DNA from 4 places in the Cytobacillus sp. BC1816 genome. Region 4 is predicted to be linked to each of the others. Evidence: riboswitches for the same ligand, from Rfam matches in the RefSeq annotation. Region 4 holds a riboswitch; each other region holds the start of a gene.
What was found. Region 4 has a riboswitch for S-adenosylmethionine ahead of ACR42H_RS23950 (methionine ABC transporter ATP-binding protein). Riboswitches for the same ligand answer to the same signal wherever they lie in the genome.
Positions count from the first base shown of each region.

Region 1 (4,214 bases), 1.8 Mb from region 4:
ACCTGACCTCTGACAATGCCCGCTGTGTTAAGCTTGTGGAAGACCTGATGAAGGTGTCCAATATGTTCGGATACGGCGAGGTCAACCAGTATAACCGCCACTCAACCCTGATGTCAGCCTATAAAAATATTAAAAATGAGGATTTTCGCTATTATATCCTTAAGCAAAAAGCAGATGTATTCCATGCAATGAAGAGTTTCTTCAAAGAGGAGGAAGATAAGAAGAAGTATGCTTAAGAGAGGGGAACCTCTCTTTTTTATTTCTAAAAAAAGACCCCATACGGGGGGCCAATTGCTATTTGAGCCTTTCCTTTGTAAGCCGATCATCCCAGTTTAATTCAGCACTGGTTTTCACATCAAGAGACTTGGGGGAAAAGTGAACACGATTGATTTCCTGATGATCGGCAGCACATGAGTTGCTGGATTTATCTTCCAGTGTTTTGATATCTGCTTCATGGACAACTTCCCGTGCTGAAGCGCTTTCGAGGTTTCCTTCTGAGTCTACAGCACTGATCGTTTGATTGTCTTCCTGGGAAGTAGGATAGTTCCCGTAGTAATCTGCGATTAAGACATATTTTCCATCAAACACCATGCTTGCGTATTTATCCAGGTCATGGTCATCAAACCGTGTACCATCTTTTTTATCAGGATCCATTCCTGAACTTGTGGCTGGATTTTCTCCCATAAAAAGGGCTTTCACTGAATCAAGAAAGCGCTGATTGCCGAGCTCCTGGGATCCGACTATTCGCAAGTTCACTCCATAATTGTCTGCAAAGCTTTCAAGATTCGCACCATCTTTTGAAACAATCACCAGGTTGTCTTTCTGATACCCGTTTGACTCTGCCCCTTCAATAGCATCTCTCAGCTCTTCCTGTGTATCATACCCGCCTACTAATATATTTTTCTTCATGTTTTCACTCCTCATGTCATATTGTATTTTCTATTTTCCCTGAATTGCAGGAGGAGAAACTTTCTTTTATATTTTGAAGGGCGGACAGTCATCAAAATAATAGACTGTCCTGGATCATTACATGGTACAAGCCGTATGAATTAATAAAACACAGTAAATACAGTATGATAAAGGTAATAGCCAATAAATTGGAATTGCTGCTGGAGGTGGGGATATGGAGATTGAGAAACTGGCTAAAAGATTAAGTAACAGGACCCCAGTCGTTTTAGGGAGTGAGCGATTTTCAAAATTCGCTATTTTGCTTCCGCTTGTTGAGATGAATAAGGAGACACATGTCCTTTTTGAGGTGCGTTCACTTACAATGAGAAGGCAGCCTGGGGAGGTCTGTTTCCCCGGCGGAAGAATAGATCCGGAAGACAGGGATGAGGAGCATACGGCCATCCGTGAGACCTCAGAGGAACTTGGCATAAGTGAAGACAGCATCACAGATGTGTCCCCGTTGGATTACATGATTTCCTTCGGACAAATTATTTACCCTTATGCAGGTATTATCCATAATCCTGATCAGATCGTGCCAAACCCTGACGAAGTAGAAGAAGTTTTTACCGTGCCTCTTTCCTTTCTAAAAAAAGTAAAGCCGGAAACGTATCACGTGAATTTTAAAGTAGAGCCCGAAGAAAATTTTCCTTTTGACTTGATTGCCGGAGGCGAAAATTACAATTGGCAGACAAGGAAAGTAGAAGAAGTATTTTACTTTTTTGAGGATAAGGTTATTTGGGGGATGACTGCCAGAATTCTTAAGCATTTTCTTGAAATCATTATTGAAGATTTCGAGGAAAATGAAAGCGTTTGAAGAAAATATTTTTTCAAAAAAGGTTGACGCAGTCCTTATAAATGTTTATGATTCATATAAATTGAATACTTAGAAACTTCTTATCAAGAGAGGCGGAGGGACTGACCCTATGAAGCCTCGGCAACCAGCATTTATGCACGGTGCCAAATTCAGAGGAAATCATTTTCCGAAGATAAGAAGGCGGAATGAACGGAAAGTAAATTCAAACCCCTTCTTGTCTGTAATAGACGGAAGGGTTTTTTTGTTTTTATAAGTATCTGTACTTTAAACATGAACCAGGAGGAATGAGAAATGTCAGCGATAACGATTGGGCTATTGGGGTTTGGAACAGTTGGAAAAGGAGTGTATGAAACGATCAGCAAACATCAGGGAAGGCTTCAGGCAATATTCGGGAAAGAAGTGAAGGTCTCTGCCATCCTTGTCAAAAATGTGAGTAAGCATTCTGTGCCTGATGATGAGGTGCTTTTAACTGATGACTTTCAAGATATTATTGACCTTCCTAAGCTTGATGTCGTAATTGATGCCATTGTTGGCAGGGAACCAGGGTATACGTATCTGCGCCAGGCAATATCGAGAGGATGCCATGTCATTACAGCAAATAAGGAGATGTTTGCATTCCATGGAAGTGAGCTTACTAGGCTCGCAAAAGAGAATAATGTATCATTAGGATTCGAAGCAACAGTAGGAGGCGGAATCCCTATAATTCAGACTATTAAGCAGCTGCTGAATGCCAACAAGATTGAACGGATAGAAGGAATTTTAAATGGCACATCGAATTTCATTTTGACAAGTATGCGCGAAGAGAACTTATCATTTGAAGAAGCACTGAAAATAGCTCAGGAAAAAGGATATGCAGAAGCCGATCCCAAAAATGATATCGAAGGATATGACGCTTTTTACAAAGCGGTTGTTCTGAGTGAGCTGGTGTTTGGGAAAGCACCGGCGCAAGGAAAATCTGTTAGAGAAGGCATTACTGACATTACAATTGAACAAATTCGTATGGCTGATTCCCTGGGACTGAAATTTAAACATGTAGCATCGATTGAGAGGGAAAAAGATACTATCCGCTGTACTGTAAAACCGGTCTTGACGGGGGAGGAACATCCCTTGTACAGAGTAGAAGGAGTGCAAAATGCAGTTTCAATTGATGCGGATATAGTCGGGAATATCAGCTTGCAGGGTCCTGGAGCCGGCATGTTTCCGACAGCTAGCGCAATTATTGAAGATTTGATTCATGTAGGCAGAGGGGATATTCCTTCAGTCTTTGAGGAAGGCAGGCCGGAGGGAACTGTTATTTACGAGCCAGTTTGGATTATTTGGGGTGATGCTGATAAAGCGGAATTGCCTGAGGGGTGTGAAATAATCAGCAAAGTGTCAAAAGAAGTATTCATCTTTAAGGCATCATTGGAAGCTGTGTCATTATTAGATACATCAGATTTGAAGGCTTATCAGGTGCTTGGAGACTATGCTCCGGCTGCAAAGGAAAATAAACAGGTACAAACAGTATAACCTGAAAACATAATGAAAAACAGGAGGGGCAAGCTTATGAGCTGCCCCTCCTGAAGTATGTTTAGAGATGGTGGATGTTATCGAAGTCTAACGGGCAGTATGCCCCCCTCTTCAAGACTCAGAGGAATCGAAAGAGGTAAGCGGGAGTCCAACTGCCCATAAAGGCCAGACAGCAGAACAAAGACTAAAAACGCCACGTCCTCCAAAAAGCTATGCATCGCTGCCGCAGCTTTCCTTTTCCTGTGTCAACGTCTTTGTAATCCGCACTTCCTGTGGGCCTCAACTTACAATCAGTGGGGTATAAAGCCCCCCACTGATTGAAGTTTCACTTTATGCCTGCTGGTTTTTTAATAAAGGTTTATTTAATCCAGAATAAAGGTCTTTTACATGGACCGTTACAATCTTAGCACCAATCTGGACATGGACCATATTATCAAAAACAGCTGTTACCAGGCCGTTTAATGAAACATTCGCACCAATATTGAGATCTTTGCCGGGAGTTTTAACATTTTTCTTGTCTGCCATCGTAACACCATCCCATTCCGTTTTATTGAACTTATACATAGAATATTGCCTTTTTATAGTAAAATAAACGCTTTAATAAAAAAAGTCCAGTAATATAGCTTGTTTTTTTATCGACAAATTTTATTGGTGCCAGGGACCTGTCGAATTTTCTCTATATCAATATTTTAGTATTCATTGCCGAGATTAAGCACAATCGAAAAAACAATCCTTGGAGGGAAGTACACAATTTGTTCTATCCGATTTTGGATCTAACTGACAGGAGTGAAATTCAGACAAAGAGGGTATTGAAGTCCGTAAAAATACAGATTCAGAAAAGGATGAAATACGGAATATGAATTTGCCTCTTGCAATTGGGCTCATTTTTATTGCCCTTTATATAACTGCCATAATCGGGATTAAGATCTTAAGAATTCCCGAT
Region 1 covers NZ_CP195611.1:1,195,759-1,199,972, forward strand. The annotation lists gene yhbH (sporulation protein YhbH) at 1-236, shown strand, start outside; gene ACR42H_RS06390 (general stress protein) at 295-909, opposite strand; gene ACR42H_RS06395 (NUDIX hydrolase) at 1,124-1,762, shown strand; SAM riboswitch class I at 1,840-1,941, shown strand; gene ACR42H_RS06400 (homoserine dehydrogenase) at 2,054-3,271, shown strand; gene ACR42H_RS06405 (hypothetical protein) at 3,602-3,835, opposite strand; gene ACR42H_RS06410 (cation:proton antiporter) at 4,128-4,214, shown strand, end outside.
Region 1: another riboswitch for S-adenosylmethionine. It lies ahead of ACR42H_RS06400 (homoserine dehydrogenase); the one in region 4 lies ahead of ACR42H_RS23950 (methionine ABC transporter ATP-binding protein).

Region 2 (4,214 bases), 2.5 Mb from region 4:
ACAAACATGGTTCGATTTCCAAGTTCCGTAAAATCAATGCTCTCACTGTCTGCGTAGGGTCCAAACGCCTGCATCGTTAATATTAATGGCTTCATTTCAGCGCCTCCTCCCTCAGCACTTTTTCGATCACATCAGTCATAACCTGCTGTTTATCTTTTGTAAATTCGGAAGTGGTCATTTGTTCATAGAATTGTTTAAACAGATCAAGCTCTGACTTTTTCTCTTCCTTTATCGATAGGAAAGAGCTTTTTTTCTTCATATCTGTAACGGCTATCCTTCTTTCAAGGTGAAGAACATTCGGGTAGACCTGTCTCAGCTTATTAATTGGATCAAGCAATGCGCCTTCATCAAAAAGGGTGATTTTCAGATAGTCATCAAGGTTCTGTTTTTCATAGAAAGCTGGATCCATCAGTTCATCAAGATGCCCTTCTATCTCTCTCAAGTCTTTTTTGGGCTTAAGTGAACGGGTACGCAAGGCAAATTCGCCATTTTCCTTCATTTCTACAATAGAAACGGATTTCTCCTGTTTAGCTTCGGAAAAAGAATATTTTAATAGGGAGCCTGAATAGCGGATCTTGTCATGCTTTATGGCATCAGGACTATGCAAATGTCCAAGTGCCGTATAGGAGAAAGGATCAAAGCAGCTAGAATGGACACAGCCTGATCCTCCGACAGAGAGTGTCCTCTCCGAGTCACTGGTAGCTCCGCCCAGAACAAAAGCATGTCCGACAAGAACGTTCGGTTCATTTGGGTTCAGGTACTGTTCAATTCTGTTCACAATTGCCTTCATTGCATCATCATGGGAGTGCACACGGTCATCATCAAGCAAATGCCTGACCATTCCGGGTTCAGCATACGGTACCAGATAAAAGTTCACACCATTAATATGTATGGGCTTAAAATCATTTACCAGTTTTCCAGACAAGTAGAACTTGCTTTGTTTATACCAGGAGCTTCCAAAGGATAGCCTTTCAGCGCTGTCATGGTTTCCGCCTATGGCAACCACAGGTGTATTGAGCTCTACATTTATTTTAAAAAGAATTTCATTCAGCAATTCTACAGCATCAGTCGGAGGTACGGACCGGTCATATAAGTCTCCTGCAATAACGACTGCATCCGGCTTTTCTTCCTCTACCACGTCAATAAATTGATGCAAAAAATGACGCTGATCTTCGGTCATATATACACCATGGACCAGCTTGCCCAAATGCCAATCAGCGGTATGGATAAATTTCATATCTAACACCCTCTTTTCCTTGCCTGAGATTCTTTCTGCAATGTTACCATTATACCAAATCAAAAAACGGTAGAGGCTAAGCAAAATTTAACAGAACATTCGTTCTAATTATATCAGAGGTTTTTTCCAAAACATAGCATTGTTCGAAAACAAAAAGAGCCCAGCATAGGCTCTTTCATCTATTGCTTTTTTAGTTTAGGGAAGTTGATCAAAATGGCAATAATACCACAAATGCCTATTAATATCGGATAAAAGGAATATGCCATAATGCTCACCGGCGAAATGGCAGCGAGTCCGGATGCAGCCAGCATCTGTGCTCCATATGGGATAGTCCCTTGTACAAAACAGGCAAATATATCAAGAATACTTGCTGATTTACGCGGGTCAATCTCATATTGATCTGCAATTTTTTTGGCAAGCGGCCCTGCAATAATAATGGCAATTGTGTTATTGGCTGTAGATAAATTTGTCAGGGATACAAGTGACGCAATACCAAATTCAGCTCCCCTGCGGGATTTTATTTTGCTTGTAGCCATGTGAAGCAAGTAATCAATTCCGCCATTAAATCGGATGATCTCAACCAATCCGCCAATGAGGATGGCAATTATCGCAAGGTTCTGCATACCAGCCATTCCCTCAGAAATCATTTGCAGGAATGAAACAAAAGTATAGCTGCCGTCTGCAATTCCGATAAGGCCAGCAAGAAGGATACCCCCGCTAAGCACAAGAATAACATTCATGCCAAGCAAAGCAGCAGCCAATACGCCAAGATAAGGGACTACTTTCAAAAAGCTGTAATCCCCGCTGGTTACCACGCTTTCCTGACCTGCTGTTAAAATCCCTAGAATCAAAGCTGTAAGCAAAGCAGCAGGCAGGACGATTAAGAAATTCACACGGAATTTATCCGTCATTCTCGTTCCTTGAGTCCTGACAGCAGCAATGGTCGTATCTGAAATGACGGACAGATTATCCCCAAACATGGCACCCCCTATTATTGCTGCAATCGCCAATGCTGTAGAAACATCTGTCTCCGCTGAAAGGGCTACACCAATTGGAGCAAGAGCTACAATTGTTCCCATGGATGTTCCCATCGATAACGAAATAAAGCATGCAATGATAAAAATTCCGACCATAAGCAGATTCTGCGGGATAAAAGAGAGTGCAAGGTTCACCGTCGAATCAACTGCCCCCATTCCCTTAGCCGTACCAGAAAAAGCCCCTGCCAGGATAAAAATGATGGACATTAATATGATATCAGGATGTCCGGCCCCTTTCGTGAATATCTCTACTTTTTCCATGAATGGCTTTTTTCTGTTCATTGCCAGTGCTATTCCGGCTGTAGCGGAAACAATGACAATGATTGGAATACTATTAAAATCTCCTGTTGCAATGCCGCTTCCTATAAAAATTAGAAGGAAAGCCAAAAGCGGCAATAATGCCCAGGGATTCCCCTTGTTTTTCATAAAAAATCTCCTCTCCGAATGGAATTTCCTGCAAAATAAAAAGACCTCTTCAAGCAAGAAGAGATCTAACAAATCAATCGTTCTCTTCTTATCTGCCAAGCACCTCTGCTTGCTGGATTTGGCACAGCGCTCTATAGAGCCCGCTGCCGAGACATCTTAGGGCCAGTCCCTCAGTCTCTCTTGATAAGCGATTCATATGAAATTATTCTGAAATAACTCACGTTTGAAAATTATACAGGAAACTCGCGAAACTTCAAGCACTTTTTTGTTATGGACTAAGAATCTGAATAATACTTTAAAGAGTGAAAATAGAGATTGGGATTAAAAAAAGCCGCAATGCGGCTTAAAACTAGTGCAGATCTTTGGGATTTGGCGGGGTATGACCCTTTTTCAGCTCCTGAAAGATATCCTCTGATGCTTGAGGTGCAGGCTGAACAGGCGACTGCAAAATCATTTCTCCCATCAGCCTTTTAAATTCTCCAACAGTCAAAGGCTTGGCATCATTCATTAACTCATACCCAAGCTGTCCATTCGGTTCAAGAGTGGCCATTTTGACATCTGAAATTTTTGTGATTCCGCTGGTTCTGAGCCTCATTTCCAGCTGATCAGCTGTAAAGCGCAATTTCCTCATATTTGCTGTTTTTAGTTTTCCATTCTCAATCACAATTTTAGATTTGCCTGTTATAAATTTTTCAATAAAATTAAACTTAACCTGAAGATATTCCATTAATATTAATGACCCAACTAAGATAGCTGCTGCAGCAATCGTTTTCCAAACACTAGTCTCAACGATCGGCTGAATAATGATGGTACCTATTGAAATCATCACAACTGTTTGGGCTAGTGTCATTTGTGAGATGGATTTTCTTCCGGCCACACGCAAAAGCAGCACCCCTGAAAAAATTAAAAGGACTGATTCCCATATAAAGTTCATCCTATAGCCACCTCCCTTTTTCTCATAGGTTATGGCATAGCAGGTACTTATATACAATCGGTAATAAATAAAACAGCCTGACCATGTGGCCAGGCTGTTTTTGTATGGGTCTGTCGATTATAGTTTAGTTACGTTAGCTGCTTGAGGTCCGCGTGCACCTTCAACAACTTCGAAAGATACTTCTTGGCCTTCTTCTAAAGATTTGAAACCTTCAGATTGGATAGCAGAGTAATGTACGAATACGTCGTTTCCGTCTTCACCTTCGATGAATCCGAAACCTTTTTCAGCATTGAACCATTTTACTTTACCGTTTTTCATGAAAAAAATCCTCCTATTGGCTAGAAAAAGCCATGTGTAAATTCACCATATACACGCTTATAACTTTACATTCATTACTCATCCAGACCATTGCCTAACGGTTGAAAAAGCAGCTAGCAAAATATAACACGATGCATAACGGCTGATTCAAATTTAGCACTTATAGGAAGGAATGTCAACTATACCACCCGTTTACAGGAGTAATTTTCAAACTATTCCGCCTTCTTTACCTTCCAATATGTGTAAATCTATCATGTTAATA
Region 2 covers NZ_CP195611.1:2,211,337-2,215,550, reverse strand. The annotation lists gene ACR42H_RS11405 (AAA family ATPase) at 1-95, opposite strand, end outside; gene ACR42H_RS11400 (exonuclease SbcCD subunit D) at 92-1,237, opposite strand; gene ACR42H_RS11395 (Na+/H+ antiporter NhaC family protein) at 1,417-2,700, opposite strand; SAM riboswitch class I at 2,786-2,890, opposite strand; gene ACR42H_RS11390 (DUF421 domain-containing protein) at 3,050-3,634, opposite strand; gene ACR42H_RS11385 (cold-shock protein) at 3,752-3,952, opposite strand.
Region 2: another riboswitch for S-adenosylmethionine. It lies ahead of ACR42H_RS11395 (Na+/H+ antiporter NhaC family protein); the one in region 4 lies ahead of ACR42H_RS23950 (methionine ABC transporter ATP-binding protein).

Region 3 (4,214 bases), 300 kb from region 4:
TTCCCCTTCATTCCCTCTGGCATCATGTTAGCAATCATGCGAAGAAGCTTTTTGCCTATAGCAGGAATTTTATTGAAGACTTCCAGGGATTGTGGTTCGCGGTAAATATTATAGCCGCCAAATAGCTCATCGGCTCCCTCACCTGAAAGTACAACCGTTACATGTTTTCTTGCTTCTCTTGCCACAAAATAAAGGGGCACACAAGCCGGGTCAGCAAGCGGATCGTCCATATGCCACATGATTCTCGGAATCTCATTCATGTATTCCTCAGGAGTTATGATGTAGCTGATGTTTTCGACACCCAGCTTTTCAGCTGTTTCTTTCGCTACATCCACCTCGCTGAAGCCATTGCGTTCAAATCCGACAGAGAATGTTTTAATTGCAGGATGGAATTCTTTCGCAATGGAAGCAATGATGGAAGAATCAATTCCGCCTGAAAGGAATGAACCTACCGGAACATCGGCACGCATATGCATCTTGACTGAGTCGAACAAAACATCTCTTATTTCTTTCGTGAAATCAGCTTCTGACTTCTGCACTGGATGGAAAGCAGCTTTCCAATATCGCTTAATATCCATCGGAGCACCAATTTTTTTAGTAAAATAATGACCAGGCTCCAGCTTATGGATTCCCTCTGACATCGTGTTTGGCTCAGGCACAAACTGATAGGTCAGATAATGCTGGAGGGAGTCATAGTTTAATACATCATTCTGAAGCGCCAAAAGAATGCTCTTTTTCTCTGATCCAAAGAACGTGCGGTCTCCCTTATCGTAATAAAAGAAAGGCTTAATCCCAAATGGATCTCTGGCTCCATATAGTGACTGCTCCTGTTTATCCCAAATGACAAATGCAAACATGCCGCGTAATTTTTCAACAGCCTTTTCTTTCATATGGCTGTAAAGGGCAATTATCACTTCTGTATCGGAGCTTGTTTCAAAGCTTAAGCCAGCTTTGAGAAGTTCTTCACGAAGTTCCACATAATTATAGATTTCACCATTAAAGATAATCCAATAACGCTCATTCTCGTAAGTCAGCGGCTGGTGTCCGCTTTCAATATCGATAATGCTCAACCGGCGAAAGCCGAATTGAATATGATCATCAAAATAGTATCCTGAATCATCCGGACCCCGATGGGTAATGATATCATTCATATTTTGAAATTGTTCTTTATCTGCGTCACGGTAATTTTGTGCTTTTTCATGTACACAACCAATAAAGCCACACATTATGTACGTCACCTACTCCATTCTATTCTCAATATTTAGATACAGCCTTAACGGCTCCTTTGTCCTTAGAAAACATACCCTATAATACTACCACTAATCATTTATAATTAGCACGTGGATAATAAAAAAAATATGTGCGGAAAATTAAGCCATTATCCGAAGTTTATACGATAACATAAAATTATAAACGACTAAAGAGCATAAAGACCGAAAAGTGAATAAACACCCTTTATGTATAATGACGCAAAAAAGAAAGCGGGAGTTACATTGATTAATGCAACTCCCGCTTTCTTTTTATTAAGCTTCAGAACGAAGGATTTCGGCTTTGTCCGTACGCTCCCAAGGAAGATCAACATCTGTACGTCCGAAATGTCCGTAAGCAGCTGTCTGCTTGTAAATTGGGCGGCGAAGTCCAAGCATGTTAATAATTCCTGCAGGGCGAAGATCAAAATGTTTTCTTACTAGATCAACTAGTACATCTTCTTCCACTTTGCCTGTTCCGAATGTATCAACTGAAATCGACACAGGCTGTGCTACACCAATTGCATAAGCAAGCTGAACTTCAACTTTTTCTGCTAAACCTGCTGCTACAAGGTTCTTCGCTACATAACGAGCAGCATAAGCAGCGGAGCGGTCAACCTTTGTAGGATCCTTACCGGAGAACGCGCCTCCGCCATGACGGGCATATCCGCCGTAAGTATCAACAATGATTTTGCGGCCGGTCAGGCCTGCATCCCCTTGAGGTCCGCCGATTACAAAACGTCCTGTTGGGTTAATGAAGTATTTCGTATTCTCATCAATTAATTCCTTTGGAACAACCGGATTAATAACATGTTCCTTAAGATTGCGCTGGATTTGCTCCAGGCTGATCTCAGGGTGATGCTGAGTAGAAATAACGATTGTGTCAATGCGGATTGGCTTGTCATTTTCATCATACTCAACCGTTACCTGAGTTTTTCCGTCCGGACGAAGGTAAGGAAGGATTTCTTCTTTACGAACTTCAGTCAGGCGGCGGGAAAGTTTATGTGCTAAAGAAATCGGAAGAGGCATTAGCTCTTTCGTTTCGTTGCAGGCAAAACCGAACATTAAGCCCTGGTCCCCTGCACCGATTGCTTCAATCTCCTGATCGCTCATTTGTCCTTCCCGTGCTTCAAGGGCCTGGTCAACACCCATTGCAATATCTGCTGACTGCTCATCAATGGAAGTTAAAACTGCACATGTTTCGGAATCGAAACCATATTTAGCACGGGTATAACCGATTTCTTTTACCGTTTCACGAACGATTTTTGGAATATCTACGTATGTAGATGTTGTGATTTCACCTGCAACTAATACAAGTCCAGTTGTTACAGAAGTCTCTGCAGCAACACGGGCATTCGCATCTTTAGCTAAAATCGCATCTAAGATTGCATCAGAAATTTGGTCACAGATTTTATCCGGATGACCTTCAGTAACTGATTCAGAAGTAAACAAACGACGCTTTGTTGACATCTGGCTTCCTCCTTATAAATAGAAAATTGAGCGAGAATTAAGAAATGGGGAAGCGGAAAATAACTTTACCCTATCATTTCATGGATCTCTGTTTGATACGGAACTCATTCCCTTAGTAGTATGAAATAAACATGGAGTTTTTATTAGAAAAATAGGCATTGCTGGCCAGAAAGCCAGGCATCCGTTTTTTCTTATGCATCTCTGCAAGCTGCTAAAAACTCACATAAATAGTACATTCCAAAAGCCGTTCATCCCATTGCCTGTGCAAAATAAAAAACCTTCTCAATAGTGAAAAGGTTGAAAGCAAATCGATTCGCGCCTTTCACTCTTATCGTTCAAGGAATTACGTCCTTGCGTCAGGTTAGCACCTTTGCTGATTATTGCCTTTTAGCAGGTTGCTGGGTTTCATAGGGCCTGTCCCTCCACCAGCTCGGGATAAGAGAGTATCCGTTCAAGGTTGAATCATACCGTATTTTAGCGAATCATGTCAACAAGTTTTCATTATTTTTCACAGTAAAATTTCAGCATTGAAAATTATAATCCATGCTTACAGCGAACAGCTTCCGTCGTCACATTTTTTCTTTAGAAATTTATGCCTGTTTTTAGCAATCCATTTATATACCGGATCGCCCAGTATTGGCGTCATTGGGAGATATAAAAGGAGGCTAATTAAAAAGGAGGCAGGAAAGAGGAACAGCAGTCTCCTTACTGCAGAATAACCCTTTTTCAAGCCACCCGCCGGAGTAATAATATGAAGCTCTCTGCGCAAGTCAATCTTGGAAAACGAGAGGGAATCCGGGATTTTTTCATACTCCTGCAGAGAAATCCATTCCACTTTATTCAGCCAATCAAGTTTATTAAATATCTTCTTTGTTTCCCTGCATAAAGAACAAGTTTCATCATAGAGGGCAATTGTCTTCATTTTAGATCAGTCCCATGTTAAAATTAACACTTTCTTCTATATTAACATATATCAGTTATAAGTTGATTAAAATGGGATTACATGTCCAATTATGACATTTTTATAACATGAATAAAAAAGTTTCGTAATAGTATAGACTAATCGTTTTAATGTGTTATACTAATTTCGAGATGTAATCACTTTCATAAAAAAATCGGGAAAAAGGAAGGTATTCATCAGATGAACTCTGTAAGCATATCAAACGAATTGAGCGAATTATTAAATGGCAGCAACATTCAAGTGCAATTATCCGTTCCTCAGCTTGTCGAAAAAGTTTTAAACCGCAATGAAGGGTCCCTTACCTCTACTGGTGCCGTACGCGCTACTACAGGAAAGTATACAGGACGTTCTCCTAAAGATAAATACATTGTTGAAGAAGCATCAAATAAAGATAAAATGGACTGGGGCAGCGTAAACCAGCCTATCTCTGAAGAAGCATTCTCTAATCTTTATAATAAAGTAATCAACTACTTAAAAGAAAAAGAAGAAGTATTTGTTTTCAAAGGCTTCGCAGGTGCCGATAAAAAGCACCGCAT
Region 3 covers NZ_CP195611.1:4,410,492-4,414,705, forward strand. The annotation lists gene asnB (asparagine synthase (glutamine-hydrolyzing)) at 1-1,226, opposite strand, end outside; gene metK (methionine adenosyltransferase) at 1,524-2,717, opposite strand; SAM riboswitch class I at 3,043-3,159, opposite strand; gene ACR42H_RS22345 (thiol-disulfide oxidoreductase DCC family protein) at 3,265-3,639, opposite strand; gene pckA (phosphoenolpyruvate carboxykinase (ATP)) at 3,859-4,214, shown strand, end outside.
Region 3: another riboswitch for S-adenosylmethionine. It lies ahead of metK (methionine adenosyltransferase); the one in region 4 lies ahead of ACR42H_RS23950 (methionine ABC transporter ATP-binding protein).

Region 4 (4,214 bases):
CTTTCGTGATGAAATCAGCTACATCATCTTCCTGGTAAAGTTCAGCAATTCTCTTAAGCGTTTTGTTGTCCTTGTCTTCTGTTCTGACAGCGATAATATTTACATACGGAGTAGCGGTTTCGCTTTCCATAAAAACTGAATCCTTAGTTGGGTTAAAGCCTGCATCTACGGCAATTCCGTTATTGATTACTGAAGCAGAGACATCCGGAAGTGCACGCGGGGTCTGCGCTGATACCATTTCTACAAATTCAAGGTTCTTCGGATTTTCAACGATTTTATTCAAGTCCAGGTTTCCGTCATAGTCCTCGGATAATTTGATCAGGCCGGCTTCCTCCAGTAAAAGAAGGGCTCTTCCGCCATTTGAAGCATCATTTGGAATGGCAATTTTGCCGCCTTCCGGAATGTCTTCTACAGATTTTACTTTTTCAGAATAAAGACCCATTGGTGCTAAAACAGTTGTCGCAATCGGTGAAAGATCCATATTATGCTCTTTAATAAAAGTGTCAAAATAAGCGACTGTTTGGAATGCGTTCACATCAAGATCGCCTTCTGCAAGGGCAACGTTCGGCTGCACATAGTCAGAGAATGTGACAACCTCAATTTCAATGCCTTCCTTTTCAGCCTTTTCTGCAATAAAGTCCCAGATGCGTGTATCTGATCCGCTGACACCTAATTTAATCTTTTTTGTTTCTTCTCCGCCAGTTGTGCTTGAGCATGCTGCAGTGAACACAGCCAATGCTAAAATAATGAATGTTAAGAATAGTTTTTTCATGATGTGTTTCCTCCTAATTTATCTTCTTCTTATTTTTTTGGATAAGATATTTCCGAATGACTGCAGGCCTTGGACCATGACAACTAAGATCGCAACAGTAATCAGCATGACTGTTGTATCGAATCGCTGGTAGCCGTAGGTAATGGCGAGGTCACCAAGCCCGCCGCCTCCGACTGCCCCGGCCATAGCCGATGCTCCGACCAATCCGATTGTCGCAATTGTAAAGCCTAATACCAGCGAACTAAGTGCTTCTGGAATCAGGAACTTTAATATTATCTGGCCCGGTGTTGCTCCCATTGCTTCTGCGGCTTCTATGACTCCCGGGTCTACCTCAAGCAATGAGTTTTCTATAAATCTTGCAATATATGGCCCGGCATAAAAGACAAGCGGCACTACGGCTGCAGCCGTACCAATCGATGTTCCAACAATAAGCCTGGTAATGGGGATAATGGCTACCATTAAAATAATGAAGGGAACCGATCTGAAAATATTAATAATGCTGTTTATGATGTTAAAAACAACAAGGTTTTCCAGCAGATGCCCTTTCCTTGTCACGACAAGCAATATGCCAAGCGGCAGTCCGATAACAGCTGAAAACAGCAATGAGAATGCCACCATTTGAATCGTTTCGATTAAGGCTTCGATGATTTTTTCCTGGTTAACTAGCACGTGTTGTCACTTCCTTTATTGAAACTTTTTCCTGGCTGATGTACTGAATAGCACGTCTGATTTCACTGTCCGGACCTTGGAATTCGACAATCAGGTTACCAAACGGCGTTCCCTGAAGTTCAGTAATATTTCCAAACAGGACGTTGAAGTCGATATTAAACTTTTTGGCAACCTGCGAGAGGAGCGGCTGCCCGGCAGAATTTCCAACAAAGTTGATTCTAAATACCTTTTGAAGCCCTTGCTGTTTTTCAATCACTTCTTTAATAGAGTCAGGGATTTGATCATTCATGACAGTGCTGACAAAGTTCTTCGCTGTTGGTGTTTTTGGTGAGGAAAAGACATTGAAGACGGTTCCTTCTTCGATAATTTTTCCTGCCTCTATTACAGCGACACGATCACAGATCTCTCTGATTACAGACATTTCATGGGTAATGATCAGTATAGTAATGTTGTATTCTTTATTTATTTTTTTCAGCAGCTGCAGGATTGAGCTGGTTGTCTGCGGATCCAGCGCTGAAGTTGCTTCATCACATAATAGAATGGAAGGCTGGGTCGCCAGCGCCCTGGCAATTCCGATCCGCTGCTTTTCCCGCCTGACAGCTGATCAGGATAGCTGTTCGCCTTGTCTGCAAGCCCCACGAATTCTAATAGTTCATGGACACGCTTTTTGATTTCATCTTTTGGGACCTTAGCCAGTGTGAGCGGCATCGCCACATTGGCATACACTGTTTTTGAGTTTAAAAGGTTAAAATGCTGAAAGACCATCCCGATGTTTCTTTTCACTTCGCGAATTTCTCTTACAGATAAAGCCGTCAGATCATGTCCGCTGACAATGACCTTTCCTGAAGTCGGCTTCTCCAGCCAATTGACACAGCGTATCAAAGAGCTCTTTCCCGCACCGCTGAAGCCGATGACTCCGAAAATCTCACCCTTGTTAATCTTTAAGTCTATTCCATTTAAGGCAGCTACCTGCTGGCCTCCGCTTTCATAGACTTTCTTTAAATTCTGAAACTCTATCATGCAGCCTCTCTCCTTTTCTAAATGTTATATATAATTATCCCTATATGAAAACTAAGAATTATATCCTGAAATTTACCCCTTCCATCAGAAGAGGTTTTTTGAAGTCCCCTCCTTATCTTTCAGGCTATCGCCTGCTGGATTTGGCACAGTGCAGTCTGCCTGCTGCCGAAGCTTCATTGGGCCAGTTCCCTCTGCTTCTCTCGATAAGAATTATTCATATGTTTATGAATAGAATCTTGATGCATTTTTTTCGGATAAAAACAAAAACCCTCTTCTAAAGAAAGAAGAGGGCAGCATTTATCAATGGTCCTCTCCTTATCTTTCAAGCAATGCTTGCTGGATTTGGCACGGTACATGCTGTCCGCTGCCGAGGTGTCATAGGGCCAGTCCCTCAACCTCTCTTGATAAGAAGATTTTTATTATTCGGTTGTTTAATATGCTTACTACTTTACCACCTTAAAGAAAAGGATGTCAATCATTATTTCAAATATTTTCACTTGATTCATTTTCAAAAATTTCTGTTACTTTAACGGAGCTATCTTTACGGTGAATAATCATCACACCTGCTAGAGCGATCATACCACCCGCAATGGATAATATAGTCGGCACCTCTCCCAGCCAAATCCAAGCAATGACAAACGCTATTGCTGGTGTCAGATAAAGAGAGCTTGTCGCTTCAGAAGTCCCTCCTATGGACGCAAGAAAAGCGAGGGCAATATATGGAACTACCGTTGGAAAAATCCCCAAATAGATGACACTAAAAGTGGATTCGGCCGACGCATGAAGGATCTCATTACCAAGCCCTGGAAGATAAATCAGCATAAAACTAGTCCCTGCCCATACCGTATAGGATGTAAATGACAAAAATCCGTATTTATTAAAATATTTAGTCTGAAACACGAAATAGATGCTTTCTGAAACGGAAGCAAGCAGGACGAATAAAACACCGGTTTGGAGTTCAAACCCGCCTCCTGCACCAAGCGAAATAAGTGCGGCACCCGCAAAACTGACTGCGGAACCAGTCCACCTTACCCTTCCAAACCTTTCCCTTAAAAATAGAGCAGCCAAAGCAGCCGAAAAGATCGGCGTCATTGATACAATCAAGCTTGCCGGCCCGGCGCTTACTGTTTTTTCCCCAATGTTGAGTGCTGTGTGATAAACCGTAAAACCAAGGAATCCAAGTATAAAAATAGCAGGAAGATCTCTCATATCCGGAAGGCGCATCTTTGTCAGCAGCGCTAAGACACCAAGTGCAGCGGAACCAACTAAAAGTCTAAAAAGGGCAAGGTGCTCCGGGGAGTACGATTCAAGCCCAGCCCGAATTCCCGGGAATGCGGATGCCCATAGAATGATGATAGAACTATGCGCCCCGATTATCATTAGTTTTTTATGAGCCAACTTCATCCCCCTTATCAACATTTCCAGCCATTATCTGTGCTGCTTTTCATGATAGTTAATAACTGATACAATGTCCTCAACCAATTAGGAAAGAATTTTGCCAGCCAATTTTCATGAAGGCGGTTATGCGGATGGATACAACACAATTGCCAAAATATCAGCAAATTATTGAGACTATTAAAGAGAAGATTTCCAAAGGTGAATGGCCAATCGGAAGTAAAATTCCAAGCCAGCGGAAACTGGCTGAGGAGTTTGGAGTAAACCGAAGCACAATTATCACTGCTCTGGAAGAACTGGCTGCAGATGGACTAATAGAAGGGAAAACAGGGGTTGGCACTAAGGTTATTAATAATAC
Region 4 covers NZ_CP195611.1:4,710,300-4,714,513, forward strand. The annotation lists gene ACR42H_RS23940 (MetQ/NlpA family ABC transporter substrate-binding protein) at 1-772, opposite strand, end outside; gene ACR42H_RS23945 (methionine ABC transporter permease) at 791-1,441, opposite strand; partial or broken gene ACR42H_RS23950 (methionine ABC transporter ATP-binding protein) at 1,431-2,461, opposite strand; SAM riboswitch class I at 2,571-2,671, opposite strand; SAM riboswitch class I at 2,774-2,872, opposite strand; gene ACR42H_RS23955 (DMT family transporter) at 2,945-3,859, opposite strand; gene ACR42H_RS23960 (PLP-dependent aminotransferase family protein) at 3,973-4,214, shown strand, end outside.